Regions from separate parts of the Bacillus sp. JZ105 genome, predicted to be linked through region 3. Evidence: riboswitches for the same ligand, from Rfam matches in the RefSeq annotation. Region 3 holds a riboswitch; each other region holds the start of a gene.
What was found. A riboswitch is a leader RNA that binds a small molecule or an ion and turns the genes downstream of it on or off. The one in region 3 is predicted to bind thiamine pyrophosphate.
Positions count from the first base shown of each region.

Region 1: it holds a riboswitch for thiamine pyrophosphate, as region 3 does, so the genes downstream of both, thiC (phosphomethylpyrimidine synthase ThiC) here and tenA (thiaminase II) in region 3, are expected to answer to the same signal.
Region 2: it holds a riboswitch for thiamine pyrophosphate, as region 3 does, so the genes downstream of both, tenA (thiaminase II) here and tenA (thiaminase II) in region 3, are expected to answer to the same signal.
Region 4: it holds a riboswitch for thiamine pyrophosphate, as region 3 does, so the genes downstream of both, thiT (energy-coupled thiamine transporter ThiT) here and tenA (thiaminase II) in region 3, are expected to answer to the same signal.

Region 1 is NZ_CP096387.1:2,495,973-2,503,490, forward strand. Features, by position in the region: gene M1D81_RS12840 (DUF2905 domain-containing protein) at 1-173, opposite strand, end outside; gene ruvB (Holliday junction branch migration DNA helicase RuvB) at 166-1,170, opposite strand; gene ruvA (Holliday junction branch migration protein RuvA) at 1,182-1,787, opposite strand; gene M1D81_RS12855 (intercompartmental signaling factor BofC) at 1,936-2,436, opposite strand; gene M1D81_RS12860 (protein kinase family protein) at 2,676-3,320, shown strand; gene M1D81_RS12865 (hypothetical protein) at 3,354-3,536, opposite strand; gene M1D81_RS12870 (hypothetical protein) at 3,729-3,872, shown strand; gene thiC (phosphomethylpyrimidine synthase ThiC) at 3,907-5,667, opposite strand; TPP riboswitch at 5,794-5,902, opposite strand; gene M1D81_RS12880 (LysE family transporter) at 6,138-6,770, shown strand; gene M1D81_RS12885 (YhcN/YlaJ family sporulation lipoprotein) at 6,817-7,434, opposite strand.
Region 2 is NZ_CP096387.1:3,587,226-3,594,743, forward strand. Features, by position in the region: gene M1D81_RS18490 (ABC transporter ATP-binding protein) at 1-1,344, opposite strand, end outside; gene M1D81_RS18495 (ECF transporter S component) at 1,319-1,918, opposite strand; gene tenA (thiaminase II) at 1,915-2,601, opposite strand; TPP riboswitch at 2,689-2,792, opposite strand; partial or broken gene M1D81_RS18505 (hypothetical protein) at 2,849-3,933, opposite strand; gene M1D81_RS18510 (type 1 glutamine amidotransferase domain-containing protein) at 4,075-4,731, opposite strand; gene M1D81_RS18515 (hypothetical protein) at 4,987-5,151, shown strand; gene M1D81_RS18520 (DUF1304 domain-containing protein) at 5,186-5,557, opposite strand; gene M1D81_RS18525 (ORF6C domain-containing protein) at 5,563-5,817, opposite strand; gene M1D81_RS18530 (immune inhibitor A domain-containing protein) at 6,024-7,518, opposite strand, start outside.
Region 3 is NZ_CP096387.1:1,168,331-1,175,848, forward strand. Features, by position in the region: gene M1D81_RS05800 (GTP pyrophosphokinase) at 1-611, shown strand, start outside; gene M1D81_RS05805 (NAD kinase) at 675-1,475, shown strand; gene M1D81_RS05810 (RluA family pseudouridine synthase) at 1,484-2,386, shown strand; gene prpE (bis(5'-nucleosyl)-tetraphosphatase PrpE) at 2,427-3,170, opposite strand; gene M1D81_RS05820 (monovalent cation:proton antiporter family protein) at 3,333-5,174, shown strand; TPP riboswitch at 5,234-5,343, shown strand; gene tenA (thiaminase II) at 5,422-6,132, shown strand; gene tenI (thiazole tautomerase TenI) at 6,107-6,724, shown strand; gene thiO (glycine oxidase ThiO) at 6,708-7,518, shown strand, end outside.
Region 4 is NZ_CP096387.1:2,828,379-2,835,896, forward strand. Features, by position in the region: rRNA gene M1D81_RS14590 (16S ribosomal RNA) at 1-1,310, opposite strand, end outside; TPP riboswitch at 1,745-1,846, shown strand; gene thiT (energy-coupled thiamine transporter ThiT) at 1,945-2,520, shown strand; gene M1D81_RS14600 (N-acetyltransferase family protein) at 2,761-3,315, opposite strand; gene M1D81_RS14605 (DUF1232 domain-containing protein) at 3,487-4,125, shown strand; gene rodA (rod shape-determining protein RodA) at 4,140-5,294, shown strand; gene ftsW (putative lipid II flippase FtsW) at 5,300-6,433, shown strand; gene M1D81_RS14620 (SPFH domain-containing protein) at 6,464-7,518, opposite strand, start outside.

The DNA.
Region 1 (7,518 bases), 1.3 Mb from region 3:
AATATGGTCAGTACGATGCTAATGACAATGCATGTAATGACAGGAAAAAAGAACGTTACATTTCCTTTTTTCACAAAAATATCACCTGGAAGCTTACCAACCAATTGAAACACTAATCCTGCGGCAAAAAGGACACCGCCTAAAATCATTAACATTTTAGGGAATTCAGTCACGAATCGGAACCTCCATTTGAAAATGTTCATACGCTTCTCTCGTGACGACCCGCCCTCTTGGTGTTCTTTGCAGGAAACCAATTTGAAGTAAGTACGGTTCGTACACATCTTCAATCGTATGTGATTCTTCTCCAATTGTCGCTGAGATCGTATCAAGCCCAACAGGACCGCCTCTAAATTTTTCGATCATACTTAAAAGCAGCTTATGGTCTATATGATCGAGGCCAAGCCTGTCGACTTGAAGACGCTCAAGGGCATCTTCCGCAATATCCTGCGTAATGGCATGATTCCCAAGCACCTGCGCAAAATCTCTTACTCTTCTGAGCAAACGATTGGCAACCCTCGGTGTTCCCCGGGAACGTCTCGCAATCTCTTCAGCAGAGCGAATATCGATCCCAATTTCAAACAGCTCGGCTGTTCTTGCCACAATGTGAGCCAAATCTCTTTGCTCATAGTATTCCAATCTTGCATGCACCCCAAACCTATCACGAAGCGGCGCTGTTAACAGCCCGACACGAGTCGTTGCACCTACAAGCGTAAATGGCGGTAAATCAAGCCGTACAGAGCGCGCTGTATCTCCTTTTCCAATGACAATATCTAAACAAAAATCCTCCATTGCTGGGTACAGCACTTCTTCAATTGAGCGCTGCAAGCGGTGAATTTCATCAATAAACAATACGTCACCTGGCTCAAGAGATGTTAAGATGGCCGCCAAATCACCAGGACGCTCAATTGCTGGCCCTGACGTTGTACGCAGCTGAACATTCATTTCATTGGCAATGATCGACGCAAGTGTTGTTTTCCCAAGTCCAGGAGGTCCATATAAAAGGACGTGATCAAGCGTTTCCTGCCTCATGCGGGCAGCTTCAATAAAAACGCTGAGATTATCCTTTACTTTTTGCTGACCGATATATTGGCTAAGTGTCTGTGGCCGCAGACTTTGCTCAATGGCTGATTCATGGTTGTCTGCTTCAGTTGAGACGAGCCGTTCATCCATGAGACATCACCCTATTTCAACATTTTTTGTAAAGCTTTTTTCACATATTGATCGGTTGTGAGATTCTTTTCTTCTTTTAATAATGGAAGAACCTTTTTGATTTCACGATCACCGTATCCAAGAACACTTAACGCTTCAAGCGCTTCATCTAATGCAGTTTGCTGCGTTTCGACCTGAATGTGGTCCTCGTGATTAAATAAGTTACCAATCATTTCTGGCACTACATCTGCCAGTTTTCCTTTTAGATCCAGAATGATTTGACGTGCTGTTTTTTTGCCCACACCAGGGAATTTAATCAGGAAGGCTTCATCTTCACGTTCTATCGCTGAAATGACAGCGCCAGGATCACCGGAAGCAAGAATCGCGAGTGCACCCTTTGGCCCAATTCCTGTGACATTTAACAGTTTTGTGAACAGCGCTTTTTCTTCTCGTGTTTGAAAACCGTATAACGAAAAGGCGTCTTCCTTTATGTAATGATACGTATAAATCGTTTCTTGTTTATTTACTCGATAGATAAACGGGTTTGGGGTATAGACTTGATATCCCACTCCGCCGTTTTCAATGACAACATATTGCGGGCACACATAATCAATGGTCCCTTTTACAAACTCTATCACCGTTTTCACCTCTTTGACTGTTCTTCATTGTAACATAAATCGAAGAGAAAACCGCAATAAAAGTTAACATACGTTCGCTCAGTACATTTTTATGATGAAACCACGAAAAACAGCTTGCGGTCTTCACACCAGCAAGCTGTTACACGCTTTAAAACGATATTTCATTTCGATAAGGCTTCATGACTTCAAGCACATGCTCAAATTCATCCTTTGTTCGAAAAGGAATGCCTTGCTCAAGCTGCTTTTCCACATGGCTTTCTAAACGGGACGTATCAATTTGAAAAAAGAGATGAATAGGCTCCGCCCAGCCGTCAGGCCTTCCATGAAACGTAGAAATCACACCGTCCTCTGATAATCCGATATATCCATTTGCTTTACTTAATGGAGAGATATCATCAATTTGCTTTCTAAAAAGGGCAAAATCCTCTTTTTGTTCTACCAGCGTCCAGCCTTTATACTGCGCCCAGAATGTGTCTTTGTCTTCTAATGATGCCCGGTGTCTTTCAATACTCACATCGCCGTCTAGATAGACTTTTTCAAGCTGGACGGTAATAGAGTTTGACTGCTTTTGCAAGTGTTCTTTTCCTTCCATATCCGCAGCGAAAAAAAGCACACTTGTCATGATAAGTCCTGTAACGAAACATTTCATCTTCACTTTCACTATTTACACCTCTTTAGAACATGAGATCGATGCATGACATATGTAGTTTGACCCATTTTTCTAAACATTAACCAAATCGATGATTCAAATGTATGTTAAGAGTCTTTCGTTGTATCCTTCATTCGTAAATGTTATGTTTTATACAATCCATTGCTTTATCGAATGACACGGTTTTTTCATCATTCGTTTTTCAGCCGCATAAACTGAAACCAAAGAAGGTGAAGTCAATGTCAGAGGTCAAAAGATTAGCCGAATCGATTCAGTATCATGAAGAGAAACGTTTTCATAAGCTTGCCTATAAACCGGCAGAGCTTGAACTGTGCGGCAAAGGAAGAAGTGCCTATGTCTTTTTATACAAAAAAGACGGCAAGAAAATGGCACTAAAAGTATTTTTCCCTTCTTATCAGCATATTGCCCGCAAAGAGGCTGCCATTTACGAAAAACTTTCTGATTCGTCTTACTATCCTGAGATTTATGAGTTTGGGGATCAGTATATTTTAATGGAATATATTAAAGGCTACACATTCTATGAATGCCTTAATAAAGGAATTCCTATTAAAAAACAAATGATTGAACAAGTCGATGAAGCGCTGGAGGAAGCGCGCGAGAAAGGATTGAATCCTTCTGATATTCATCTGCGCAATCTGATCTTAACAAAAGAAGGGCGGATCAGGGTCATTGACGTTGCCAGATTCACACAAACGAAATCATGTCATCAATGGGATGATTTAAAAGCCGCTTATGCCTATTACCAAAAACCTTTTTTCCCTAAAAAAGCACCGCGTCTGTGGCTTGAAGTTATTGCTTATTTGTATAAAAAGAACTGGCTGTCCTGCGGGCAGCTTAATAATCGAAATGATTTTTCTGCATAATGAAAGCCGCTCTCTTTTGAGCGGCTTTCTGCGTTATTCTGTTTCTACATGGATACTATTGACGTTTAATAGGTTAATGATTTCATTATTCAGCTTAAACCAATGATTGGCTTCTTCAATTTTTTTATACACATCATAGGTAGCTGGACGTTTGAGCTCGAAATCAAGCACTTCCCCATTGTTCATATGAAATGTTACCTTAAATACTTTCATCATAAGATCACCTTCCACTCTTTCTTGTTCGCTGGTCAAATAGATCAGCTCTTTTCATTCATTCTCTATTGAACTCGTTTCCCCTCCTTGTTTCCATTCAAACCCAAGAAGTTTAAATTTTGTTTAAATTCACACAACATATCTATCTCTCATATCTGCAAAGAAGTATATTGGTTAAAAAGGAGGCTGCCCTTGATGAAACAGAAAAAGAAACCATCTCAAGAAAGAAAAACAGTCTTTTTTCATTTAACAGATGCCCTTATTCCAAGTGTGGACATGATGGCATATGCAGTAAAGGCATTTTTTCACCTTTTAAGAAAAGCCTTTTCAGCCGTTTAATAAAACCCCGCACAGCATCGTGCGAGGTTCTTTTTTAGGGCTGATAAATTTGACTTCCTTGATTAACAAACTCCTTCGCCTTCTTTTCCATCTCTCTTTTCACTTCTTCAGATTGATTGCGGATATCATGAGAAATTTTCATACTGCAAAACTTCGGTCCGCACATCGAGCAAAAGTGAGCGGTCTTAGCGCCTTCGGCAGGCAATGTTTCATCATGGAACGCCAAGGCTCTTTCTGGATCAAGTGACAGGTTGAATTGATCCTGCCACCTAAATTCAAATCGCGCTTTTGATAATGCATCATCGCGCTTTTGAGCCGCAGGATGTCCTTTTGCTAGATCAGCAGCATGTGCGGCAATTTTATAAGCGATCACGCCTTCTCTCACATCTTCTTTATTCGGCAGACCTAAATGCTCTTTTGGCGTTACATAGCACAGCATGGCTGTGCCGTACCAGCCGATCATGGCCGCACCGATGGCGGATGTAATGTGATCATACCCCGGCGCGATATCTGTTGTAAGAGGCCCTAATGTATAAAATGGTGCTTCCTTGCAAATGTCCATTTGCTTGTCCACATTCTCTTTAATTTTATCCATTGGGACATGGCCGGGCCCTTCAATCATCACCTGCACATCATGTTTCCAGGCGATCTCTGTTAATTCACCTAACGTTTCCAGCTCTGCAAACTGCGCCTCATCATTGGCATCAGCAATCGAGCCTGGTCTAAGTCCATCTCCAAGTGAAAAGGCGATATCATACGTTTTCATAATTTCACAAATATCTTCAAAGTGCGTGTAGAGGAAATTCTCTTGATGATGAGCAAGACACCATCTTGCCATAATCGCACCGCCTCTTGAAACAATTCCGGTCACCCGATCAACTGTAAGCGGAATATATCTTAACAGCACGCCCGCATGAATTGTAAAATAATCTACACCTTGTTCTGCTTGTTCAATTAATGTGTCTCTGTACACATCCCACGTCAAATCTTCTGCGACTCCATTCACTTTTTCAAGGGCCTGATAGATAGGAACGGTTCCTACTGGGACGGGGCAATTCCGAATGATCCATTCTCTCGTTGTATGAATATCCTTTCCAGTAGACAGATCCATCATTGTATCTGCCCCCCATCTGATCGCCCATGTCATTTTTTCAACCTCTTCATTAATGGATGATGTTACAGCTGAATTGCCAATATTCGCATTGATTTTGACATGAAAATTCCTTCCGATAATCATTGGTTCACTTTCTGGATGGTTAATATTCGAAGGAATAACGGCTCTTCCGCTCGCTACTTCCTCTCTAACAAACTCAGGGCTTAGCTCTTCTCTTATTGCGATAAACTCCATTTCAGGCGTAATGATGCCTTTTTTGGCATAATGCATTTGCGTTACGCGCGCTCCTTGTTTCGCGCGGAGCGGCTTATGATGAAAATCAGTTTGGACAGAATGGAAGGACTCCTTCTCCCTTGACCGATATCCGTTATCTTCCGGTTTTACATGACGCCCTTCATAGCTTTCTGTATCTCCTCTTTCTTCAATCCATGCTGCCCTAAGACGCTTTAATCCTTTTGTGACGTCAATATGAACGTTCTCATCAGTGTACGGTCCACTCGTATCGTATACACGGGCTGGTTCATTTTTTATGTCGCCCGCCTCTGTCACAGTATGTGAGAGCACAATCTCTCTTTTCGGTACTAAGATATCGGGCCTTGATCCTTTCTCATACACCTTTCGGCTGCCGTCAAAGCTGGATAATAATGATTGGTTGGATGGGACACTTTTCTTTTCCTTCATTTGCTGTTCTCTCCTTTTCTTCTTGTCACCGGACAGGATGGAATCAGCACCAGCAAAAAACCAGGCTCTATTTAAAGAACCTGGTTTCGTCGTCAGAAATAAACATGCATATCATTGATAGGATACATGCATCATCTTCAACTTCCCCACGCTGGTACGAGCCAGATCAGGTCCAAAGGGTTAAGAAGCTTATGCTTCTCTCTCAGCCCATTTACGGGCACCCCTAGTCACTTTTATTGATTTCCACATCAGTGTAGCATAGAGACATCATGAAGAAAAGAAGATTCAGGAAAATAGTTCCTTTCCCCTATAAGCGTTATGGATCATGTTGATATACAGTCTTCTATACATCATCTATCTCTATCATTTCAATCAAATCTGAAATAAACATTGATCCTTTTCTCCTGTTATGTATAATTAATCTAAACGGAGAATTTTTATACAATTTATTCAAAGGAAGTTCTAGTCGATTGCAAACATTTCTCACATTTATCGTCGTAGGATTCTCAATTGCTCTGCCTGTTGGAGCAATCACGGTTGAAATGACAAAACAGGGACTCAAAAACGGATTCTTTCATGGTTTAACTGTCGGAGCAGGCGGTATGACCATAGACTTATTACTTATTTTGGCTTTATATGCTGGATTTGCTCAGTTTTTATCTTTGCCGTTTGTTCAAATCCCGCTCTGGCTGATCGGAGCTGTATTTTTAATGATTCTCGCATACGATTCCATTAAAAATGCGGATCAAGATATCCATTTAGCAGGAGAAAAGGTCAATAAATCATTCGCAAAAACATATCGAAACGGCTTGCTCGTGGCGGTATCTCCTGGAAATCTTGTGTTCTGGGTTTCTGTTTTTGGGGCTGTCCTTGCGGATGCGTATACAAAAACAGACTCATCTGAATTTATGCTGGCTGCCGGCGGTATTTTGGCAGGGATTCTCCTTCATGACATCGGTCTTCTCACACTTGTATCCTTAACTAGAAAAGTGATGAATCGGACGATGATCAAGTGGACATCCATTATTGCTGGTATTTTATTACTAGGGTTTGGCTGTTATTTCTTTTACGAATTTTATATAGGCATCAAGGTTTATTTTTAAGAAAAGGCTAAAGTTCGTGATGAACTTTAGCCTTTTTGATGTCAAACTACCGGGTCATGCCTGTTTGGCCTGTTTCAAATTGCGTTCTTCTCATGTCTCTAAAGCGTGTGAATGCACCTTCATCTTTTATGACTTGGACTGCTCTTCCATCCGCATAACGAGTCGCTGCTTCTTCTACTTGTGATACACCTTCCGACGTCAGGCGGCCATCTGATTTAATGGCAATATACACATTCTCATCCGTCACCATGACTTGAGAGTCAGCCACGTGATTCATTTTATTGATGCGGTTGGCAATTTTTCTTGAACGCTGGATGTTCTCTTGTTTATCATAGCCTGAGAACGACATTTGGTTATGATAGTTCATATCTCCATGACTGTAGCGTCCATCTCCACCTGTGAGAGGGATTCGATCATCAGCTTGAGGACGTGTACGGTAATCAACATTCGTTGTATTTCTCCCGTTCATTCCCTCCATGAGTTCAGAAACTGGTCCTTGATGATCTTGGTTGTTGTCTTCCGCTCGTTGATTCGAATGATAACCAACCGGCTGGCCTGATTGATTATGACGTGTATCGACACCTGCGTTATTATTTGCACCACATGCCGTTAAACCAATAGGAAGAAGCACTAATGCGATTGTTTTTTGCCATTTTTGTCTCAAACGAAAAACCCCCTGTACAAATTCAATCTCATGAGCGCGAAACAGGCTCTGTTTTAGCATGTACAGTTAGGAAAAAAATCAAGC
Region 2 (7,518 bases), 1.4 Mb from region 3:
CGTTTTTTCATCCTGCCCAAAAGTCGGTTCATCTAACAGCAATACATCTTGATCAAAAAGGAGCATCGTGGCAACACTCAATCTTCTTTTTTGCCCTAAACTTAAGGTGAAGGGATGTGCTTTTGCATGCTTCTCTAAACCGAACTCTTTCAGCAGCTGTACCGTTTTTTCTTGTACGACTGATTCTGGCCAGTTTCGTTGTCTGCCGCCAAAGGCAATTTCATCGAATACTGTGTCTTGAATAAATTGAAGCTCCGGATTTTGAAACACAAAGCCTGCTTTTTCATAGAGTAGTCGGTCAGACCATTTTTTAAGGTCTATTTCTTTTAAGAATATATGACCTTTTTTAGCTGGCTCTAAGCGGATCAAATGTTTGAGACATGTACTTTTTCCGCTCCCATTTTCTCCAATAATCGCCACCCAATCTCCTGCTTTGATATCCAGCTGAAGGTTACTCATAATCCTTTTTTTCCCGTAGCTTAATTGAAGATTTTCTGTACGAACCATTGTCTTTCGTGCAATTGATGGCACTTTTTCACGCTGCTCTTTTCGTGCTTCAAAGGTTTGCATAAAAGTTTGACTCAGTGGATGAAATGGATCTTGAATGATCGTAGACCATTTCTCGGGAAATAATTTGGGCCGCCAAATGCCAGCCTCTTTCATTTCTTCCTCATATGCCGCGAGCACATCTTTTGGAGCTCCATCTGCTAAAATGCTGCCTTGATCATCTAATAAAATCACCCGGTCCATCCATTCGATGACACCATCAAGCACATGCTCTACAAAAATCATGGTCTGATGCTGATCAGCTGCAAGCTGCTGCAGCAGTTGAAATATGTCCATTCTACCTGCCGGGTCAAGCTGTGCGGTCGGTTCATCAAAGAATAGAACATCCGGCTGTAATGCGAGTAGACAAGCAAGTGCCAATCGCTGCTTCATGCCGCCAGATAAAGTATGAATCTCTGTTTGCGGATCGACATTCAGTTGGACTTTTTGCATGAGCTCCTGAATGATGTCATCCATCTCTTCACGAGGGACAGAACGGTTCTCTAAGCTAAAGGCAATTTCTTCATTGACGCGGTGCATACAAAACTGAGAGTCTGGATCTTGAAACATGACGCCTGTATGTCTTTGCAGCACCACTTCACCCTGCATGTCTGCTTCCACATGCTCTGGAATGATTCCAGCCAGAACCGAAATGAGCGTGGATTTCCCGCTTCCGCTCGGTCCTAAAATAAGCACCCTTTCTCCTTTTTGTACCGTAAGGGAGATTTGATGCAAAACGGGCTTAGGCTGTTCATAAAAACGGACAGAGAGTTCATTGCACGCGAGAAATGAATTCATGCTGTTCACCTTTGTTTCGTTTTTCTTTCATGATGGCATATTGATTTAGTACACCTGTTTTGGATAGTGCGTCCACCACCACTTTCGCAAGGCAGCCGCCAAGTATCATTCCACTGATAATTTGAGTCACAAGAGTCATAAGTAAAACTTGAGGCGTGTAATAACCAAAGCCATTTGCCACGAGACTGTACGCCATCGCTCCGATAGCGGCAAAGGCACCAGACAGCATCAGTGTCCACATGCGATATCGTTTATAACCAAAAAGAGCGAAGGCGATTTCTGCCCCAAGCCCTTGGCATACACCAATCAGCAGAGCTGAAAGTCCAAAGTGGCTGCCTGTCAATAATTCCACAGCCGCGGCGGCTGTTTCCGCAATCAGAGCAGCCCCTGGCTTTTGAATGATATATGCAACGATTGGACTGGCAATGACCCATATTCCAAACATGATGTTGCCTCCTGCTGGGCCCACAAGTGCTGTAATCGGTAAGTATAGCGTGGACCATCCTAAATAGATCACACCACACGCAACGGATAAAATGACCGCAAGGACGACTTCTTTCATCTTCCATGTCATGATGAATGCACCTCCAGTTGAACTGGCCACTCTTCAATAGTAAAGGCCATTTCCCAAAACTTGTACTCGAGCTGGCAGCTTAAGATAAAGTGCTGTTTCATTTTTTCCTTTTCCTTCTCACTTGCTGCTTCCGCCAATTGATCGAGCCGCTTGCAAAGCTCACCTGTGACAGAATCAGTTAATCCTCCATAAAACGTGATCCACTCATAAAACGGATGTGACGGGTCTGGCTGCACATCTGTAAGCATTCGTTTCCCTATTTCCCAATATGTCCAAGGACATGGAAGCAGGACAGCGATGATTTCACCAAGCGTGCCCTCTTGCGCAACTTGCAGCATGTGATGAATATAGTGGTGAGCACTCGGAGCCAAAGAAGCACCTTGGAGCTCATCATATGCGACTCCTGCCACTCGGCAAAGGTTTTGATGAGGGTGCGTCTCACTATCTAGTACAAACGCAATCTGCTGATGGAAAAACGCAATATCCTCTCTGTCTGTACATCTGCTGAGTGCTGCTGCATAAATTTTAATGAATGCTTGTAAGTATTCTGCATCTTGTTTGACGTAATGAATGATCTGTTCCTTTTCCAGCTTTCCTGCTGCCAAGCCTCTGACGAACGGATGCTGATAAATGGCTTCAAATAACGGTTCTGCTTCTTTCCTTAATTGCGTAGAAAATGTCATAAAAAAAGCCTCCTCTTCTTCAGTTGAATAAATGAAAAAGCCACCCCAAATGGAGCGGCCTTCTTATCGATTCAATCATGAATAAGACAAGGTCCAGCTCCACTTCCCTCCGCTAGTACGAACTAGATCAGGTTCAAAGGGTCCAAGATTTTCTCTTGTCTCAGTCATACATGACTCCCCTAGTGGACTTTTGTCATTTAATTATCTTTACTCTACACATGTGGCGATTTGATGTCAACCGCCTTTCTTAATTCAACGTTCTGATTGTTGGCAGCTTCTCGATCCCTGCAGCATAGTAGAAATTCAGCACACTGAAGAAATCAATCGGCTTTCCTGTTTTTAAATCTACAGCTAAAATATGATCACCGTAATTTGTCATATCATCAATATCTAAGCGTCTTGGTGTTGTCTTCCCGAGTGTATCAACAAAGCTACTATGGTAGTACTGCCCGCTAGCAAACGATGATTCATGATACATAAATAAAGTCTCCACATCTAAGTAGACGAGAATGGCCTCAGAGGAACTGGCATATGGAGCGGAGCAGAATGAGTTCTCTGTTCATATTTTCCATCATATGAGAAGTAAAACACACGCTCCCATTTATAATCGGCGGTCTTTGTTTGCTTATTGTATACTTTTGTACCATTTGCGAAAACATCACCGTTTGCATACTCAGCTACAAAATATTGCAAGGTGGACGAAAGGGATACAGCCCCCGTGAAATTGGGCGGGTTTTTTGCATTCACTTGTATCGTGTAGGAGTCTCCAAATTCTCCGCCGCTTGTAATACCGAATGCATAATCACCTGCTGGTAAATTGGTCAATCCAAGCAGGCTGCCTGCCGGTTGAATTAAATCTGTCGGGTAGGCTTGTCCTGTTTCATAATCAACAACAAATAATTGAACAAAATAATCAGGGTTTGAAGAGGTAATCCGGCTGATGAGTGCCTGAGGTGAAGATGTGCTTAAAAACCATAAATCAACTGGGTCGTCCTCTGTTAAGACAGCCGATTGATTAATAGCTAGTCCATCAATGGAGCGAACGGCAGACGTGCGCATTTTGCCTTCTTTAGCAGCTTTTCGTTTGATACTGATTCCTTTCTTCTTATTCACTTTAAATGATTTTTTCACTTGCTTCTGTTGAATAGCGGTTCCTTCATCCTGCTTCAAAAACGATTCTTGCACTTGCTGAATCGCTTTTTCTGTCAGTGGTGATATTTTCCCTTCTGATTTCGGTGCTTCTTCTGCTTTTAATGCTGGTGAAAACAAACCTGTTGCGACGAGTAAAACAGACAGTAAAGCTGCGGTGATTTTGACATAAAATGCTCTCACAGGAACATCCCCTTTTTCCTCATTTGGTTTTTTTACCCTGTGATTATTTTACCATTATTCTAATTATTGTTTTGGTCTTTTTTGGGACATTTTTATAACAAAAAAACCAGCCGCATGAGTTACGACTGGTTTTTGATCGTTTTATGCAATGGTTTTGACAAACAAGCGTGCTGTTTCTGCACTTGATCCCGGGTTTTGTCCAGTGATGATTTGTCCGTCAACGACAGCAAATGGCGCAAAGGCATCTCCTTTTTCAAACGCTGCCCCCTGCTCACGAAGTTTTGTTTCCAATAAAAATGGAACTTTTGATGTCAGCTGCACGGCTTCCTCTTCTTCGTTTGTGAAGCCTGTGATTTTTTTGCCTTTGATAAATGATTTGCCATTTTGGTCCTTCACATCAACGAATGCTGAAACACCATGACAAACGGCTCCGATCGCACCATTTTTATCTGAAACCGCTAAGATCGCATCCGCTACCAGTTGATTAGACGCAAAGTCGATCATAGGGCCGTGCCCTCCAGCAAAGAAAATGCCGTCATAATCTGCGGGATTCACATCTGTAAGCGCCTTTGTGTCTTGAAGTAATTCATATACATCTTGATATTGCGCTGGGACACCTTCAGGAATTGAATTTTTGTCAATTGGTACAGTGCCACCTTGAATAGAGACAATTTGTACTTCTAGTTCATTTTCTTTAAAAATATGAAATGGCTCTGCTAACTCTTCTAGCCATAAGCCTGTTGGATGTCCATTCATTTCCGGGCTGCTTGTCGATACTAATAACACTTTCTTACTCATCTTGATCATCCTTTCGATTTATCCTGTGGCTATTTTATATTTTGCACAATTAAATATCAAGCAATATGACTTTAGGCCAGCTCATTATGTTATACCCGATTTTCTAAAAAATATGGTATGACTCCAAATCTAATCAATATGTCACATTCTATTGGTAGGGAATTTCATGTAAAATTGTCATTGAGTGATATAATATGAGGAAAGATTGACAGTTCTCTCGTCACATGAGGGGATTTTTAAAGGAGTGGAAAAGAGATGAAAACCTATTCGATTGTGATGATCATCATCACGCTCTGTATTATATTGGCCGTCTTTTTGATGAACCTAACGGGGGTCATGTACGGAAAAATCATTTTGGCCGTTGCCGTAGCCCTTTGTCTAACATCCATTATTCGTTTGATGGGTCTTCGAAAAAGATAAAAGCCGCCCTCACTAGGGGCGGCTTTATTTAAGATTAGATCGCCAGCATCAGTGCAATGAGTGCAAGCAGTGCTGGTACTCCTTGTTTGATGATAATTGATTTATTGGATGTTACACCGCCAAATACTGCGGCGATGAGCACACAAAGAATGAAAAACAGCTGAATCATATATCCAACGTTATTCGATCCAAGAATGAGCCCCCAAATGAGTCCTGCAGCTAAAAACCCGTTATAAAGCCCCTGATTGGCAAACATTACTTTGACATTTGGATCTTTTTTCAAGTGTTCTGGCAGTTTAAAAGACCGCTTCGCCATCTTTGATTCCATAAAAAACATTTCTAATAACATGATGACAATGTGTTCTAATGCGACAATTCCTACTAAAATGATTGCTAAAATATTCAATTTAGTTAATTCCTTTCTGATAGACGTTCACGAATCTCTATTTTGTCCGTGTATAAATCAAAGTCTTGTATCAATTCTAGCGCTTCTGTAAAGCGACTTTGTGGAATGTCTTTCATTTTTCTCACACCGAATTCCTTTTTAATAAAAGCCATGATGGTATTGATATGAAGCTTACCGTGGCCAGCATACTCCAAATGGCTGCAAAAAGTCTGCATCGTCCCTCGAATCACCTTTAATTGCTTGGCAGTGACACAACTCATTGGTAACGCTCATCCTTTCCTTTGTTTTAACAGCTAAAAAGAATCATGGTTGAAAGAAAAACCTTCCAGTGTCTATTATATAATGGTTTCATTCGGATATCAAAATAAAAAAGAACAGACATTCGATTTAAAAAACAATCGTGCCCTCACAATCCTTTTCTCACATATCAAAAAGCCGGATTCAATGGTAGAATCCGGCTTTCTATTTAGTTACTTTTCGAAATTAACACCTTTCCAACAGAACGATCCTTACTTTGTCCAACGACTTTAAAGGATAACCCATATGTCGGTACATCGCGTCCTGCATCTGGGTTGTTTGGATTCACATAGTTCTTTTTATCACTAAATGTACGAGCCGGGCGAATGTAGCGATCTTGCAAAGTTAAGCCCGTTGTTGCTGTATAATCTATATTCAGCTTCGTACTTGGATTCAAAGAGAATGCTGCATCATGTACTTGGAACCCTGTTGCGGCAATGGAACCGTCACTCCATTTTAATACTTGCTGATCTGCATCTACTACGCCAAGGAAGCCGTTCCCCGGATGTTTTCCTACCCAGTTATCACTGTATGATTGATCGACATACCAAACGACCAACCCGTTATTATAGCTCATCAGACTTGCCCCGCGTTTAATATGCTTTAAGCCTTTATCGACATCAGCATAAGAGCGCCACTCTAGTAAATAGTATTGTGCTGCATATTGTTTTCCATTAGATTTTGAGAATCCATTAAAGGTAAAAGTAGACGTGCCCTCGGCATCATCTGACCATACTTTCGTTCCATCTGCCGTGATGTTCAGGTCATCTACGAATAAGCCTGGAAGTGAATAGCCTGCATCAGTTGTGTAACGGAATTGCAGGTCGATTTTCTTCCCTGCATAAGCAGACAGGTCAAAGGCTGCATCTACCCAGCCGTCTGATTTTCCGTCGATGCCATTGCCTTCGTTTGCACCTGCTTCATTTCGATCATTCGTGATGTTACCCGCGATGGTCTTCCATTGATCAGTCCCTGTTTCACGCACTTCGACATACGCATAATCATAATCTTCTTCAATATCGTACCATGCTTTAAATGTCAGCTCTGCTTTGCCTTCTTTTGACAAATCAATACCTGTTGTCGTCATGGTTGCATTCAAATTGTCACCCGTTCCGCTGAAGTACGAATATTTCCCTTGAGCAGGTGTCGTGACGACAATCTCTTTATCTGGTAAATCGACTCGAACGGCATCATGATTCGTTCCTTTTGTTGCTGCTTCATCAATTAATACTGTTTTGCTTTTCTTTAATGTTTTACCATCGATGGTTTGTCCAGAAAGCCAGTTGCCTCCATGCAAATTTTGAAGCATTTCTTTCGCATATGGGCTAAAGCCTGTTGGTTCCGTACCAGGAACTTTACCTGCCCAGCTTCCGCTTGACATGATCGACCAGTAAGAAACGGGCTCTCCTCTGCCTGTGTACTGTGTATCGTACTCGTCAGGAAGACCAAGATCATGTCCGAATTCATGTGTGAACACACCTGCTGCGCCATCTTCAGGCTCGATGGTGTAATCCAACGCGCCTAATTTCCCGCCTTGACCAACTTCAGATTCAGTATCCGGAATTTCAAATACATCACCAAGTGACCAGCGGTGTGACCAAATCGCATCAGCGCCAAGTTGTCCACCGCCTGCTTCTTCACCTACGCCGGCGTGAACGACCATC
Region 3 (7,518 bases):
ATCAATTCCTCGCACCGTATAAACAAGCAGTCGAAGAATTAAAAGTGAAACTAAAAGGCATTCGAAAGCTGTATGAATTCGAAGATGACCATTCACCAGTAGAATTTGTCACAGGCCGAGTGAAACCCGTTGCCAGCATATTAGAAAAGGCAAAGCGCAAAAACATCCCGATGCATGAGATTGAAACGATGCAGGATATTGCTGGGCTTCGCATTATGTGCCAGTTTGTAGAAGATATACAAGTCGTGAAAAAAATGCTCCAGTCACGTAAAGATTTTGTGGTTGTAGATAAACGCGACTATATTGCAGAACATAAAGAAAGCGGATACCGCTCTTACCACCTTGTTGTGTTATATCCGCTGCAAACCGTAAGTGGAGAGAAACAGCTCCTTGTCGAAATCCAAATTCGTACGCTTGCGATGAACTTTTGGGCGACCATTGAGCATTCTCTGAATTATAAATATAGCGGGAATATTCCGGAGAAGGTCAAGCTGCGCCTTCAAAGAGCATCTGAGGCGGCATCTCGTCTCGATGAAGAAATGTCCGAAATCAGAGGGGAAATTCAAGAAGCACAAGTGGCATTTTCCCGGAAAAAGAAAAACGACAGCTGAGCCAGTTTGATCAAATATGATGCTGCCCTCTCATAGCAGCAAGGTGAAAAAGGAGAAGAATTCATGAAATTTGCAGTTTCTTCAAAAGGGAATTCGGTATCTGACACGCTCAAAAGTAAAATTCAGACCTACTTATTGGATTTTGGTATGGAACTAAATGAAGAGGAACCGGATCTTGTCATTACGGTTGGTGGAGACGGCACCCTTCTTTATGCGTTTCACCGTTATAGCGACCGTCTAAATGAAACAGCTTTTGTCGGCGTTCATACAGGTCATCTTGGCTTCTATGCTGACTGGGTGCCGAGTGAAATTGAAAAACTCGTCTTAGCCATTGCGAAAACGCCTTATCATATTGTGGAATATCCGATCTTAGAAGTCATTGTCAGATACAACGACGGCGGCAGAGAAGAGAAATATTTAGCAATGAATGAGTGTACAATTAAAAGCATGGAAGGGACACTTGTGGCAGATGTTGAAATTAGAGGCCAGCTTTTTGAAACATTCAGAGGTGACGGCCTTTGTCTGTCTACACCATCTGGCAGTACGGCCTATAATAAGGCACTGGGTGGCGCCATTATTCACCCTTCCATTAGAGCCATACAGCTGGCAGAAATGGCTTCAATCAACAACAGAGTGTTTCGGACGGTCGGTTCACCGCTTATTTTGCCTGACCACCACACTTGTGTGATTAAGCCGAGGAATGATGTCGACTTTCAGGTGACTATTGATCATTTGACACTGCTTCATAAAGACGTCAAATCCATTCAATGCCGAGTGGCAGACGAGAATGTCCGTTTTGCCAGATTTAGACCGTTTCCGTTTTGGAAAAGGGTGCAAGATTCCTTTATCGGAAAAGGAGAATAAGAAAGAGGTTGTTCCCGCTGGAATACTTTACATTAAACAAAACCATAACAGCCAAAGAAGAAGGGATGCTTTTAAAGGAGTATTTAATTGATCTTGGTATTTCGAAAAGAATGCTGACGGATATTAAGTTTGATGGCGGTGACCTCCTCATTAATGGAGAGCATGTTACCGTGAAGTGCGAGCTGCATGAAGGGGACAGACTCACCATTTTATTTCCCGAGGAAAAAGTGAGTGAAGGTCTGAAGCCTGCACCGATTCCACTTGATATTATATTTGAGGACGAGCATGTCCTTGTGCTGAATAAAAGGCCGTATATTCCTTCGATCCCTTCTCGGGAGCACCCTGAGCACAGTATTGCGAATGGATTGCTGCATCATTATGCCAAGCAGTCTGTTCGGCATACGGTTCATTTGGTGAACCGTCTTGATCGTGACACATCTGGCGTCATGCTTGTGGCGAAGCATCGCTTTGCCCATAGCCTTTTATCAAAGGCGCAAAAAAGTGGAGCGGTTAAACGAACGTACAGAGCGTTTACACATGGCATGATCACAGAAAAGCATGGCACGATCGCTGCAAAAATTGCCCGAAAAGGGGATAGTATTATCGAGCGGATGGTTGATGATGCTGGGCAGGAGGCAGTGACGCATTATTCCGTGCGAGCGGTAATTGCTGAGTTGAACATGTCGGATGTGTCTCTCTCGCTTGAAACCGGGAGAACACATCAAATTCGTGTTCATATGCAGTTTCTTGGGCATCCGCTCATCGGAGATACGCTGTATGGCGGAACGAGCGAGCGGATAGACCGGCAGGCACTGCATAGTGAAGCCCTTGTGTTTCCTCATCCGATGACAGGTGAGCAAATGACATTTTCAGCTCCGCTTCCTGATGATATGAAATCATTGCTGTTTTAACTAGAGAAACCCGGTCACCTGCAGCGCAGGGCCGGGTTTTTTATGATGTGAAATGCTGAAATCTTGACTCATCATAAGGCATGAATGAAGGAACGGAGACCGTTTTAAGCTCAGGGTATGTGAGGGCAGACAGCTGGTTGCCAAATACGCAGCCTGTATCAATATTGACCGTTCTGCCAACGAACCGAGGTTCTTTCACTGGTGTATGACCATACACAATCCATGGTTTTCCGTGATATTCCTTTGCCCAGTCCTTCCGAACAGGCCGTCCATCTGGCCATGTTTCTCCTGTGACAGCACCAAATAATAAATAGGACCGCATCTGTTTATTCGGCTTTTTTCCAATATCCTTTTCCTTCATTGCTGCGTGTGCAATGATCAGCTCACCAGGAATGAGTACATCATAAAGCGGAGCCTTCTCGAATAACTGCTTAAATTCATGTGATAATTTGTTTTGTTCATGAATGGGCAGTTTTTTTATTTCGTTCACTGTTGTTTCGATGCCATGAAGCAATTTGACGGGATTTCCTTTTAAATAGCGATAAAGCTTAAAGCAGTGGTTGCCAGGTACATAGCGGATTGCGCCGTGTGAATAAGCATGAATGACAAATCGCATGACGTCTACTGACTGAGGTCCACGATCTGTTAGGTCACCAACAAGGGCCAGCGTTCTCTTATCAGGATGGACGGGTAATCCATGTTTGAGTTCGTATCCTAGTTTGTGTATGAGGGTAAGCAGCTCTTCGTAGCAGCCGTGGATATCGCCAATGATATCGAATTTCATAAGGTTTCCTCCTGATTTTTTTCATCCTTTCGTCGGATATAAAGAAGTTTGAATTTTAGAAAATATAACGAATGGCTTTCATTTCATTTGGGCAATTGTTAGAATCAATGCTTTAACGTAAAACTTAAAAAATTAAACATGAATGTTAGGAGGCTTTAGCCAATGGAGCATACATCTGTTTCATCACTCGTTGTCGTTATTATTGTCGCCTTTTTCACCCCTATTTTATTGCACCGATTTAAGCTGACCATTCCGGTCGTTGTAGCTGAAATCATCATGGGGCTCATCATTGGGAAAAGCGGTCTTCAACTGGTTGTCGAACATGATGCGTGGTTAGATACATTATCCATGCTCGGTTTTATTTTTCTGATGTTTTTAAGTGGACTTGAAATAGATTTTTCTTCTTTTGAGTCAAAGAAGAAAGCACGAGAACTTCCAAATGGTGTAAAAGAACCAAATACATTTAAAGCAGCCACCATTATTTTTCTTGGGGTATTTTGTATTTCTTTTATTCTGTCCTATGCGTTTGTACTCGCAGGGTTTATCCAAAATGCCTTTTTAATGACGCTCATTATCTCTACCATCTCATTAGGCGTAGTGGTGCCAACCTTAAAAGAGGAAAAGTTGATGCAGACGAATATCGGTCAAATCATTCTGCTTGTAGCTGTCATTGCCGATTTGGTCACGATGATTTTACTTGCTGTGTTTTCCTCCATTTATGGAGATGGAACAGGGAACATGTGGCTCCTGCTCTTATTATTCGCTGCAGGCATTCTTCTTTATTTATTTGGCCGCGTATTTAAGACAAAGTCAATTTTTCAGTCGATGTCTAAAGGAACCGTGCAAATTGGGACAAGGGCAATCTTTACTCTCATTATAGTCTTAGTTGCCTTATCTGAATCACTCGGCGCTGAAAATATTCTTGGGGCGTTTTTAGCTGGTGTGCTTGTGTCCCTTCTTTCGCCAAATAAAGAGCTCGTTCAGCAGCTGGACTCATTTGGCTACGGATTTTTAATCCCGATCTTTTTTGTGATGGTCGGAGTAGATCTGAATATATGGGCACTGTTTAAGGACCCAAGCATTATGATCATGATTCCGCTGCTGTTTATTGCGCTGCTTATAAGTAAGCTCATCCCGATTCTTTATTTGAAAAAATGGTATGACATGAAAAAGGTCATTGGCTCCGGCTTTTTATTAACTTCTACGTTATCTCTCGTCATAGCAGCTGCGACGATTGGTGAGCGGCTCGGTGTCATTGATCATAAAATGTCAGGAGCGCTGATTTTAGTTGCTGTGTTAACGAGTATTTTAACACCTGTTTGGTTTAAAGCGCTGTTTAAAAAAGAACAAGCGGCAAGCCATAAGAAGCGTGTGACCTTTATTGGAGCAAATCAACTGACCTTACCTGTCACACTTGATTTACATCAGGATGAATATGACATTCGGATTTTGCATGTGTTTCAAGAAAATAAGGAAGCGCTGCTGGCAGACTCTATCTTTGAAGTCGAATCAATTGAACAATACGACGATGAGACGCTGAGAAAGGCAGGCGTCGGCCAAGAGGATGTCCTTGTCGTCGCAACAGGCAGTGAGACGAAAAATAAGGAAATTGCTTTATTTGCAAAAGAGGAAGGAGCGAAACAAGTCATTGCAAGTGTCAATAAAGCTGAGGCAGAGCTGACATTGAAGGAAGCGGGCATTGATACGTTTTCTACTTTCCTTTCATCTAAAACGGTGCTAAGAGCTTTGATTGAAGCACCTGATGCGATTCGATTGCTAACAAATGAGGATTCTTCTTTGTATCAAATTCAAATGAACAATCATCGTTATCATAATGTCATGCTGAGGGAATTCCCTTTCACCGGTGATTTGGTATTTGTCCGCATTTTCAGAGGAGTAGACAGCTTAGTACCGCATGGTGATACGACACTTAGAAGCGGTGACCGTGTGCTTGTATCGGGCTCCCGTGAGTATGTGGCAGGTCTAAGAGCCCAATTAGAATGACAATGAACCCTTGACCAATGACCAATTCCTGATTAAGATAGAGGTACAACATCATATATTTGATCCACTAGGGGAGTCCTTTATAAGGGCTGAGATAAAAGTGTCGACTTTTAGACCCTCATTACCTGAACAGGTTCATACCTGCGTAGGGAAGTGGTGCGGTTTTTGACTATGCTTTTTACAAATTCCAAGCCACTTTCCACGCGGAAAGTGGCTTTTTTATATGGAAAAACAGGAGGAGAGGAATATGACGTTTTCAACAGAATGTAAAGAGGCTGCAGCAACATGGTGGAATGGAAGCTTTACACATCCTTTTGTCAAAGGGATTGGAGATGGCACACTTTCACTCGATCGTTTCACCTATTACGTGATGCAGGATTCGTATTATTTAACTCATTTTGCAAAGGTGCAGGCATATGGAGCGGCGATGAGTGAGGACTTACATACGACGGGCAGAATGGCGTATCATGCCCAGGGCACGTATGAAGCAGAGCTGTCGCTGCATAGGAAATTTACAGAGCTTCTGCAAATTTCTGATGAAGCCATTGAGAACTTTAAGCCTTCTCCCACTGCTTATGCGTATACCTCTCATATGTACCGATCTGTAAAAAGCGGACGGTTTGAAGAGATTTTAGCCGCATTATTACCATGTTACTGGCTCTATTATGAGGTAGGTGAAAAGCTGAAACAAACAACACCTGACCATCCGATTTACCAAGAATGGATTTTGACATATGGAGGCGATTGGTTTAAGGAACTCGTCTTCGAACAGGTGAACCGCTTTGATGAACTAGCGGAAAAAGCACCAGACCATGTACGGGCCAATATGAAAGAAAATTTTGTGATTTCAAGCTATTACGAATATCATTTTTGGGAGATGGCGTATCAAAAAGAAATGTGGCAAACAGCATGCTTAGATGGGGTTGGTGCAAATGGAACTCCACGCAGTGACAAATGATTCGCTTCCTGCGGGTGAACTGATCAAACAAATAAAAGCCATTGCGTCTGAAGTGGATTTTATTCATATTCGGGAACGGTCTAAAACAGCGAGTGAGCTTGTTGATCTCGTGAAGAATCTTCTTTTAGAAGGTGTACCGAAAGAAAAGCTCGTGATTAATGACCGAGTAGACGTTGCGCTGCTTACCAATATTCACAGGGTGCATCTCCCGAGCCACAGCTTTTCGCCAAAAGAACTGCGAAAAAAGTTTCCTCACCTTCATGCGGGAGTATCTGTCCATTCGATAGAAGAAGCGAAAGCAGCAGAGAAAAATGGAGCAGAGTATGTCATGTTTGGGCACATATATGCTACCTCTTGTAAACCAGGACTTCAGGCAAGAGGTGTACATCTTGTGAAAGAACTGACTTCTGCACTAACGATTCCAGTGGTGGCCATCGGCGGGGTGACCCCAGAACGAGTTCCAGAATTGAAACAAGCAAATGTGAAAGGAATTGCTGTCATGTCTGGGATTTTTGCTCATCATCAGCCGCGTATGATGGCACAAGCATTTTCTGAAAAGGTAAAGGAGAATCCTTATGAAAAAGCATTATGACGTTGCAATCATTGGTGGTGGAATCATAGGGGTCTCCATCGCCTATCACCTTGCAAAAGCAGGAAAACAGGTGGTCTTATTTGAAGCGAATGAGATAGGGAAGCAAACGACAAGTGCGGCTGCCGGGATGCTCGGTGCACATGCTGAAGGAGAGGGTCATGAGGATGTTTTCTTTCAGGCAGGCAGAGCAAGCCAGGCATTATACAAAAAATTAAAAGTCGATCTTCTGCATGAATCAGGCATTGATATTCGGACTTCAGCGGGCGGTATCATGAAGGTCGCCTTTACAGAAGAAGAGAAACAAGCCCTTTGCCGCATGCAGCATTTGTCTACATTTCAATGGCTTGACGCAAGCAGTGTAAAAAAATGTATGCCTCAAGTTACAGATCACATGCTGGGAGCAGGTTTGATTGAAGAGGATGTGCATGTGGAGCCTTACGCTGTATGCAGGGCTTTATGGCAGGCGGCGGTTCGGTACGGGGCAGATGTGAAAGAGTGTACACCTGTGATCGAAGTGAAGCGGGACAAAGAAGCGTTAACTGTCAGAACAACGAAGGGAACATTCACATGTGATGATCTGACAGTCGCAAGTGGTGTTTGGTCTGGCCGTTTTTTTGAAGAACTCGGATTATCGCATTCTCTTTATCCAGTCAAAGGGGAATGTGTGTCTGTATGGAATAATGGTCCGGCGCTCGCACACACCATTTATCATGATCATTGTTATATCGTTCAGCGAGATAGCGGAAAGCTTGTCATCGGCGCAACAATGAAGCCAAACGAGTGGCAGGCTGTTC
Region 4 (7,518 bases), 1.7 Mb from region 3:
CGAACTGAGAACAGATTTATGGGATTGGCTAAACCTTGCGGTCTTGCAGCCCTTTGTTCTGTCCATTGTAGCACGTGTGTAGCCCAGGTCATAAGGGGCATGATGATTTGACGTCATCCCCACCTTCCTCCGGTTTGTCACCGGCAGTCACCTTAGAGTGCCCAACTAAATGCTGGCAACTAAGATCAAGGGTTGCGCTCGTTGCGGGACTTAACCCAACATCTCACGACACGAGCTGACGACAACCATGCACCACCTGTCACTCTGTCCCCGAAGGGAAAGCCCTATCTCTAGGGTTGTCAGAGGATGTCAAGACCTGGTAAGGTTCTTCGCGTTGCTTCGAATTAAACCACATGCTCCACCGCTTGTGCGGGCCCCCGTCAATTCCTTTGAGTTTCAGTCTTGCGACCGTACTCCCCAGGCGGAGTGCTTAATGCGTTAGCTGCAGCACTAAGGGGCGGAAACCCCCTAACACTTAGCACTCATCGTTTACGGCGTGGACTACCAGGGTATCTAATCCTGTTCGCTCCCCACGCTTTCGCTCCTCAGCGTCAGTTACAGACCAGAGAGTCGCCTTCGCCACTGGTGTTCCTCCACATCTCTACGCATTTCACCGCTACACGTGGAATTCCACTCTCCTCTTCTGCACTCAAGTTTCCCAGTTTCCAATGACCCTCCCCGGTTGAGCCGGGGGCTTTCACATCAGACTTAAGAAACCGCCTGCGAGCCCTTTACGCCCAATAATTCCGGACAACGCTTGCCACCTACGTATTACCGCGGCTGCTGGCACGTAGTTAGCCGTGGCTTTCTGGTTAGGTACCGTCAAGGTGCGAGCAGTTACTCTCGCACTTGTTCTTCCCTAACAACAGAGCTTTACGATCCGAAAACCTTCATCACTCACGCGGCGTTGCTCCGTCAGACTTTCGTCCATTGCGGAAGATTCCCTACTGCTGCCTCCCGTAGGAGTCTGGGCCGTGTCTCAGTCCCAGTGTGGCCGATCACCCTCTCAGGTCGGCTACGCATCGTTGCCTTGGTGGGCCATTACCCCACCAACTAGCTAATGCGCCGCGGGTCCATCTGTAAGTGACAGCCGAAACCGCCTTTCATCCTTGAACCATGCGGTTCAAGGAACTATCCGGTATTAGCTCCGGTTTCCCGGAGTTATCCCAGTCTTACAGGCAGGTTACCCACGTGTTACTCACCCGTCCGCCGCTAACATCCGGGAGCAAGCTCCCTTCTGTCCGCTCGACTTGCATGTATTAGGCACGCCGCCAGCGTTCGTCCTGAGCCAGGATCAAACTCTCCGAGGTATGCAGGATGCATATCACACATGCGTTGCTACACGATGCAGTGAACTTAGCATGTGATCATTTCCTGCCTCGCCAGTTTGACTGACTACCTATAAAATATCATAGGATTTTTTATAAAAACTCGAATTAACAGGTACGTTTTGTCTTGTTTAGTTTTCAAAGATCATCTTCGCCGTCTCTCAGAGGCGACTTTATTAATATAACATTCTACCAAGATAAAGTCAACAACTTTTTTCTTAATGTTATTTATCAACCGCGCTGTTTCAGCGGCGAATACAAATATAACACCTTTTGAAAGAAGAAACAAGTATTTTTTCTAAATAATTTATTTTTCCTTATCTCTTCCTATATATTGATACAAATGCTGCTTATCTCGGGAATTGTCTATTGTTGATCCTGCAGGTCTTTAGTATATTTATAATAGAATGAAACTAAATAACCGCAGGGGGAGCTTTGTGCTGAGAGTGAACATTCGTTGTTCTGACCCTTTGAACCTGTCAGTTAATACTGAAGTAGGAATGTGGAATCACTTGAATACATATGGCGTATTCAAATCGATATGTTTTTCTATGGATAACATACTCATCCTTACATGGTCTCTCCTTGCTCAATTCATGAAAAAGGAGATTTTTTTATGCAGCAATCAAACCAATTGGTACGACTGATGGAAATCGCGATTATGACTTCACTTGCACTTGTATTAGATTACTTATCAGGTCTCTTTTTAAGAATGCCCAATGGCGGTTCTCTTGCGCTGATTATGATTCCCGTCATTCTCATGTCTATTAGATGGGGAATATCTACCGGATTTATCATCGGTGTGTTAATCGCAGGTCTTCAGCTGATGAATAGCCCGATCATCGCTACACCTGTTCAAGGATTCCTCGATTACTTCGTTGCATCTGTTGTCATTTCTTTAAGCGGTCTGTTTTCTGGACTGATCAAAAAAGCCATTCAGGATCAAAAGCGAAAACAGCAATTCTTCTATATTACCTTAGCTGTTTTTATTGCTAGTTTCTTCAGGCTGCTGACGTTCTTTATTTCTGGCGTCGTTTTCTTTTCTCAATATGCACCGAAAGGAACACCAGGATGGGTCTACTCTTTAATTTATAACAGCACATATATGGTTCCTTCATTTATTATTTGCAGTATCGTTCTTTGCATACTCATCCCAAGTGCATCTCGTTTGGTTTTTCCTCATCAAAAATAACCGGCTGATTTCAGCTGGTTATTTTTTTATGCATAATTTGCTGCTCCATGGAATCTATTAATAGTAGAAGATTTCATGCTGGAGGTACGACAATGAGCCCTTACTCCATTATGCTGTGCTGTTATATTCTCAGTCTTGCTTATTTTTTGGCAGGCTTCTATGAAGCTTTAAAAATAGCAGGCGTGAAAGGAAAAGTAGAAGCTTCACCGTTTATTTCTTACATGTTGCTTGCTGTACTCTTCACTTTTTTCTCTCATTATTACTGGAAGCTGACGATTTAATTCGCTGTACATGGTTATTCAATATAGACAGCTCCCATCCATACCCTATTTCATTATGGTTCTCGCCAGCCAGCTCGAACTGGCTGGTAACGACAAAACTAGGTTGAAGTTTTTGATAAAATTGTTTTGCCGAATTTTGTTCAAACACCCATAGCATCAACTTCTGATACCCTTTTTCTATTAAATAATCGACACCTTTAGCAATTAAGGCAATACCCGCACCTGATTTCTGTTTCTGTTGTAATAAATAGATGGCATATAGCTCTCCATCATATGTAGAATAACGTTCGTCACGTTGTTTTCCGAAAGAAGCAAAACCAAATACGCCATCCGCATCTTCTGCGACAAACGTGCCTTCAAGCGATCTTTTTCTCCAGCTCTCTTCCCGATCTTCAATGTTTAAACCATCTAAATACTCCTGCGAAATAATTCCTTGATAAGTCGTCTGCCAGCTTTTCACATGAATCTCAGCGATATTTGGAATATCCTGATGCACCGCATGTCTCACCTTCACCCGCGCCACTCCTATTCACTGTTTTTATCCTATTTAGATTATGATAAACTCTTATTTTTTAAAATTCAATCTATAAAGGATATCCGTTGACATTTTGTCAACACACCTTTATATTGGGTACGACTTCTTCTATAGAAGAGTTGATACATAATGAAAAGGATGGCGTAGGAGATGGATATGAAGACAACTGAGCTTGGGCAGATTTTAAGGGAAAAATTGCAGCAACGCTCTTTATCTTTAAGAGAGCTCAGCTCATACACAGGAATTGATAAAGCGACACTGTCCAGAATCATGAATGGAAAAAGAAAACCCACTTTGAATCATCTGCAGCGGCTTTCAGATTCTCTGAACATATCATTAGATCAACTATTGACTGCTTCAGGGTATCCAATTAAAAACAAAAAAGCGCACGATGATACGTTCATTCAAGCGGTAGAAGAGATTGAAAAAACACTGAAAGATCAAGAGGTCTACGACGGTACGTTTAGTCAGACCAAATTGGAACAAAAGTTAAACGAATACGAAGCATACAGCCAAACAGCTGAAGGTAAAGAAACGATTACGGCAAAGTTTGAAAAAAAGATGAAGACGCTAAGCGGCGTCGGACCATTTCTTGAGCAGTTGAAAAACATGTACAGTTTATTCATAAATGAACGGGGGACTCCTCGAGAATTGATGCTGATGGGGGGCGCACTCCTTTATTTCATTATGCCTGTTGATTTAATACCAGATTATATTTTTCCGATCGGCTATATTGATGACGCTGCCGCCGTGCAAGTCGTATTAAACCAACTGACAAATAGGGCATAGCAGGAAAAGAAGCCATGAAAAAACAGTACAGCATTGACTTCGCACTTTTACTCACTGTTATTTGTTTATTTGTCATCAGCCTGCTGGCTGTTTATAGCGGATCGGGACAGTATGAAACGCAAGATATGTTTTATTTCGTCAAAAGGCAAATTTTCTGGTATATCGTTGGTTTCGGTCTCATGGCAGCAGTTGCCTACTTTGATTATGAGCTGCTTGAGCGTTTATCTTTTCGGTTATTTGCAGGTGGTATTTTTCTCATTATTCTTGTGCATTTTTTCGGAACGAGTCAAAATGGTTCCCAAAGGTGGATCAGCTTCGCTTCAATCAAAATTCAGCCATCAGAGTTCATGAAAATTTTTGTGATCCTGCTGCTTGCGGCTGTCTTGAACCAATACAAGCACCAGCGATTTTCTTTTCAAGAAAGCATCATTCCTACAACTAAAGTCATTTGCTGGACTATCGTCCCTTTTTTTCTCATCCTAATTCAGCCTGATTTAGGAACAGCGCTCGTGATCTTATCCATTGCCTTTACACTGATGCTTGTATCAGGGATTTCGAGCAAGATGATGGCTGCATTAATGGCTGCTTTTCTTGCACTTCTTGCCTTTTTGATCTATCTGCACAATCATCATTTTGATCATTTTACGAAAATCATTAAGCCTCATCAGCTTGATCGCATTTATGGGTGGCTCTCTCCTGATGAATTTGATTCAACATATGGGTATCAGCTGAAACAATCGATACTCGGCATTGGATCAGGTCAATTATCAGGAAACGGTTTTACAAAGGGGCATCAAGTACAAGGTGGCAATATCCCTGAAGCTCATACGGATTTTATATTTGCCGTCATTGGTGAGGAATTTGGTTTTATTGGCGCCTCTCTTTTGATGTGTCTGTACTTAATGATGATTTACCGAATCATTCACGTGGCTATGCACGCTAATACACTCTATGGATTATACATATGTGCAGGTGTCGTTGGGCTGATCATGTTTCAAGTTTTCCAAAACGTAGGGATGACAATCGGTTTAATGCCTGTGACGGGACTTGCACTTCCTTTTATCAGCTATGGAGGCAGTGCACTTTTGACCAACATGATCGCCATTGGTCTCGTGTTTAGTGTCAATCTTAGATCATCATCCTATATGTTTGGTCGCAATTGGGGTTGAAGATGATGACATTCCTTTTTTCTCACCTCAAAAGAATCGACCGCATTCTTGTTGGTACGATTGTGTTTCTCTGCTTATTTGGTTTACTGATGGTCTACAGTGCAAGTTATCCTTTAGGAGAAGTGAAGTATGAACAGGGCAGCTATTTCTTTATCAAACAATGGCAATGGCTCTTGATGGGGGGATTCTTTTTCTTCATTGCCGCTCTTGTCCCTTATCAGATTTATCTCAAATGGATGAAGTGGCTTGTCTTGCTGTCATTGTTATGTCTCATCCTAGTCCTGCTTCCTGGAATTGGTGTTGTCAAAAATAATTCACAGCGGTGGATTCATCTAGGGTCTCTCATGCTCCAGCCTTCTGAAGCTGTGAAACTAGTGATGGTGATCTATTTTGCCTATGTGTATGCGAAAAAACAAGCGTACATTACATCTTTTAAAAAAGGTGTAATGCCGCCACTCATTCTTTTAGGGATTGTTTTTTTATTGATCTTAAAGCAGCCGGATTTAGGCACAGCTGTGTCTATTTTATTAAGCTGCGGCATTATTTTATTATGCGCTGGACTGAAAACGCGCCACCTTATTTTGCTGGGATCGACTGCCGCAGCGGGAATCACTTTTTTTGCTGTGACAGCTCCTTACCGTTTAAAACGGCTGACTTCTTTTCGTAATCCTTTTCAGTATGAAAATGGGGATGGATATCAGCTGATTCATTCGTATTACGCGATGAATTCAGGCGGGCTGACGGGAAATGGCTTAGGCGGAAGCATTCAAAAACTGGGCTTTCTTCCTGAAGCTCATACAGATTTTATCATGGCCATCATCAGCGAAGAACTGGGAATCATGGGGATTTTGCTTGTGATTGCTGCATATCTCCTCATCATGTATCGAGCCATGCGAATTGTACAAGCTTTACACGACCCATTTGGAAAACTGTTAACGATCGGGCTTACGTTTCAAATCATGCTCCAAGCAGTCTTTAATTTAGGCGCTGTCTTTGGTCTTCTTCCGATCACAGGCATTCCGCTTCCCTTTATAAGCTATGGCGGCTCCTCCTTAGTGTTTATGATGATATCGGCTGGTATTCTCGTGAATCTTTCTTCATATGTAAAAAGGAATCCATATCGGGCGCATGCCAAATAGACACCTTCTGATGGAAGGTGTCTATTGATGTTATTCTTCTTTTTGAGTATCAGCGATCTCTTTTGTTCTTGGTTGTTTGATCTCGTTTGTCAGCTCTTGAATGCTTTGCTTCACATTGCCTTTACCGGAAAAGTTCTCAATAATTTCTTTCACATCTATTCCAGAGGATGCTTTCAGGCTTTCTTGCAGACTGGACATGAGGTTTGTGGCATAGCCAGTGACTTTATTAGCACCGCTGCCTTCTCCGTTACCGCCCGTATCCACAACAGTAATTTTATCAATGTTAGAAAGTGGTGCAGATACTTGCTTCGCATATTCAGGTAGCATTTTCACAATCATATCAAGAATGGCTGCCTGACCATACTGTTCGAACGCTTCCGCAATTTTCTCTTTCGCTTCCGCTTCCGCAAGTCCTTTTAGTCTAATGACTTCTGCTTCTGTTTCCCCTTTTGCACGATCCGCTTCCGCTTTGGCAAGCCCATCAATTCGGACTTTCTCAGCTTCTGCTTTGGCCATTGCTTCAATGCTGTATTTCTTGGCATCTGCTTCTGCAAGGCGTTTTGCTTTTTCCGCCGCAGCTGACTGCTCAACCGCATAACGGTCCGCATCTGCTTTCTTTTTCACTTCAGAATCGTATTGACGTTCACGACGCTGAATCTCTTTTTCTTCTAATTCAATTTGTTTCTGACGCTCAATGATTTTGACTTGCATTTCTTGTTCAGTTACGTGCTGTCGGTTACGAGCTGTTTCTAGATCGTACGCTTGGTCAGCACTTGCTTTTGCCGTATCCTGTTCACGTCTGAATTCTGCTCTTTTCAGCTCATTAATCTTTTCTGCTTCAGCGATTTCAGTAGCACGCTCAAGCTCAGATTTCTTCGCATCTTTATCTGCTTCGGCACGTTTGATACGTGTTTCTTTATCTGCTTCAGCTGTTGCAATATCTGCATCACGTTTTACTTGGGCAATTCTTGGTTTACCTAGAGATTCTAAATAGCCATTTTTATCACGAACATCTTTAATCGTAAACGATACAATGACAAGACCCATTTTCGCTAAATCTTGAGAAGCGACACGTTGTACTTCTT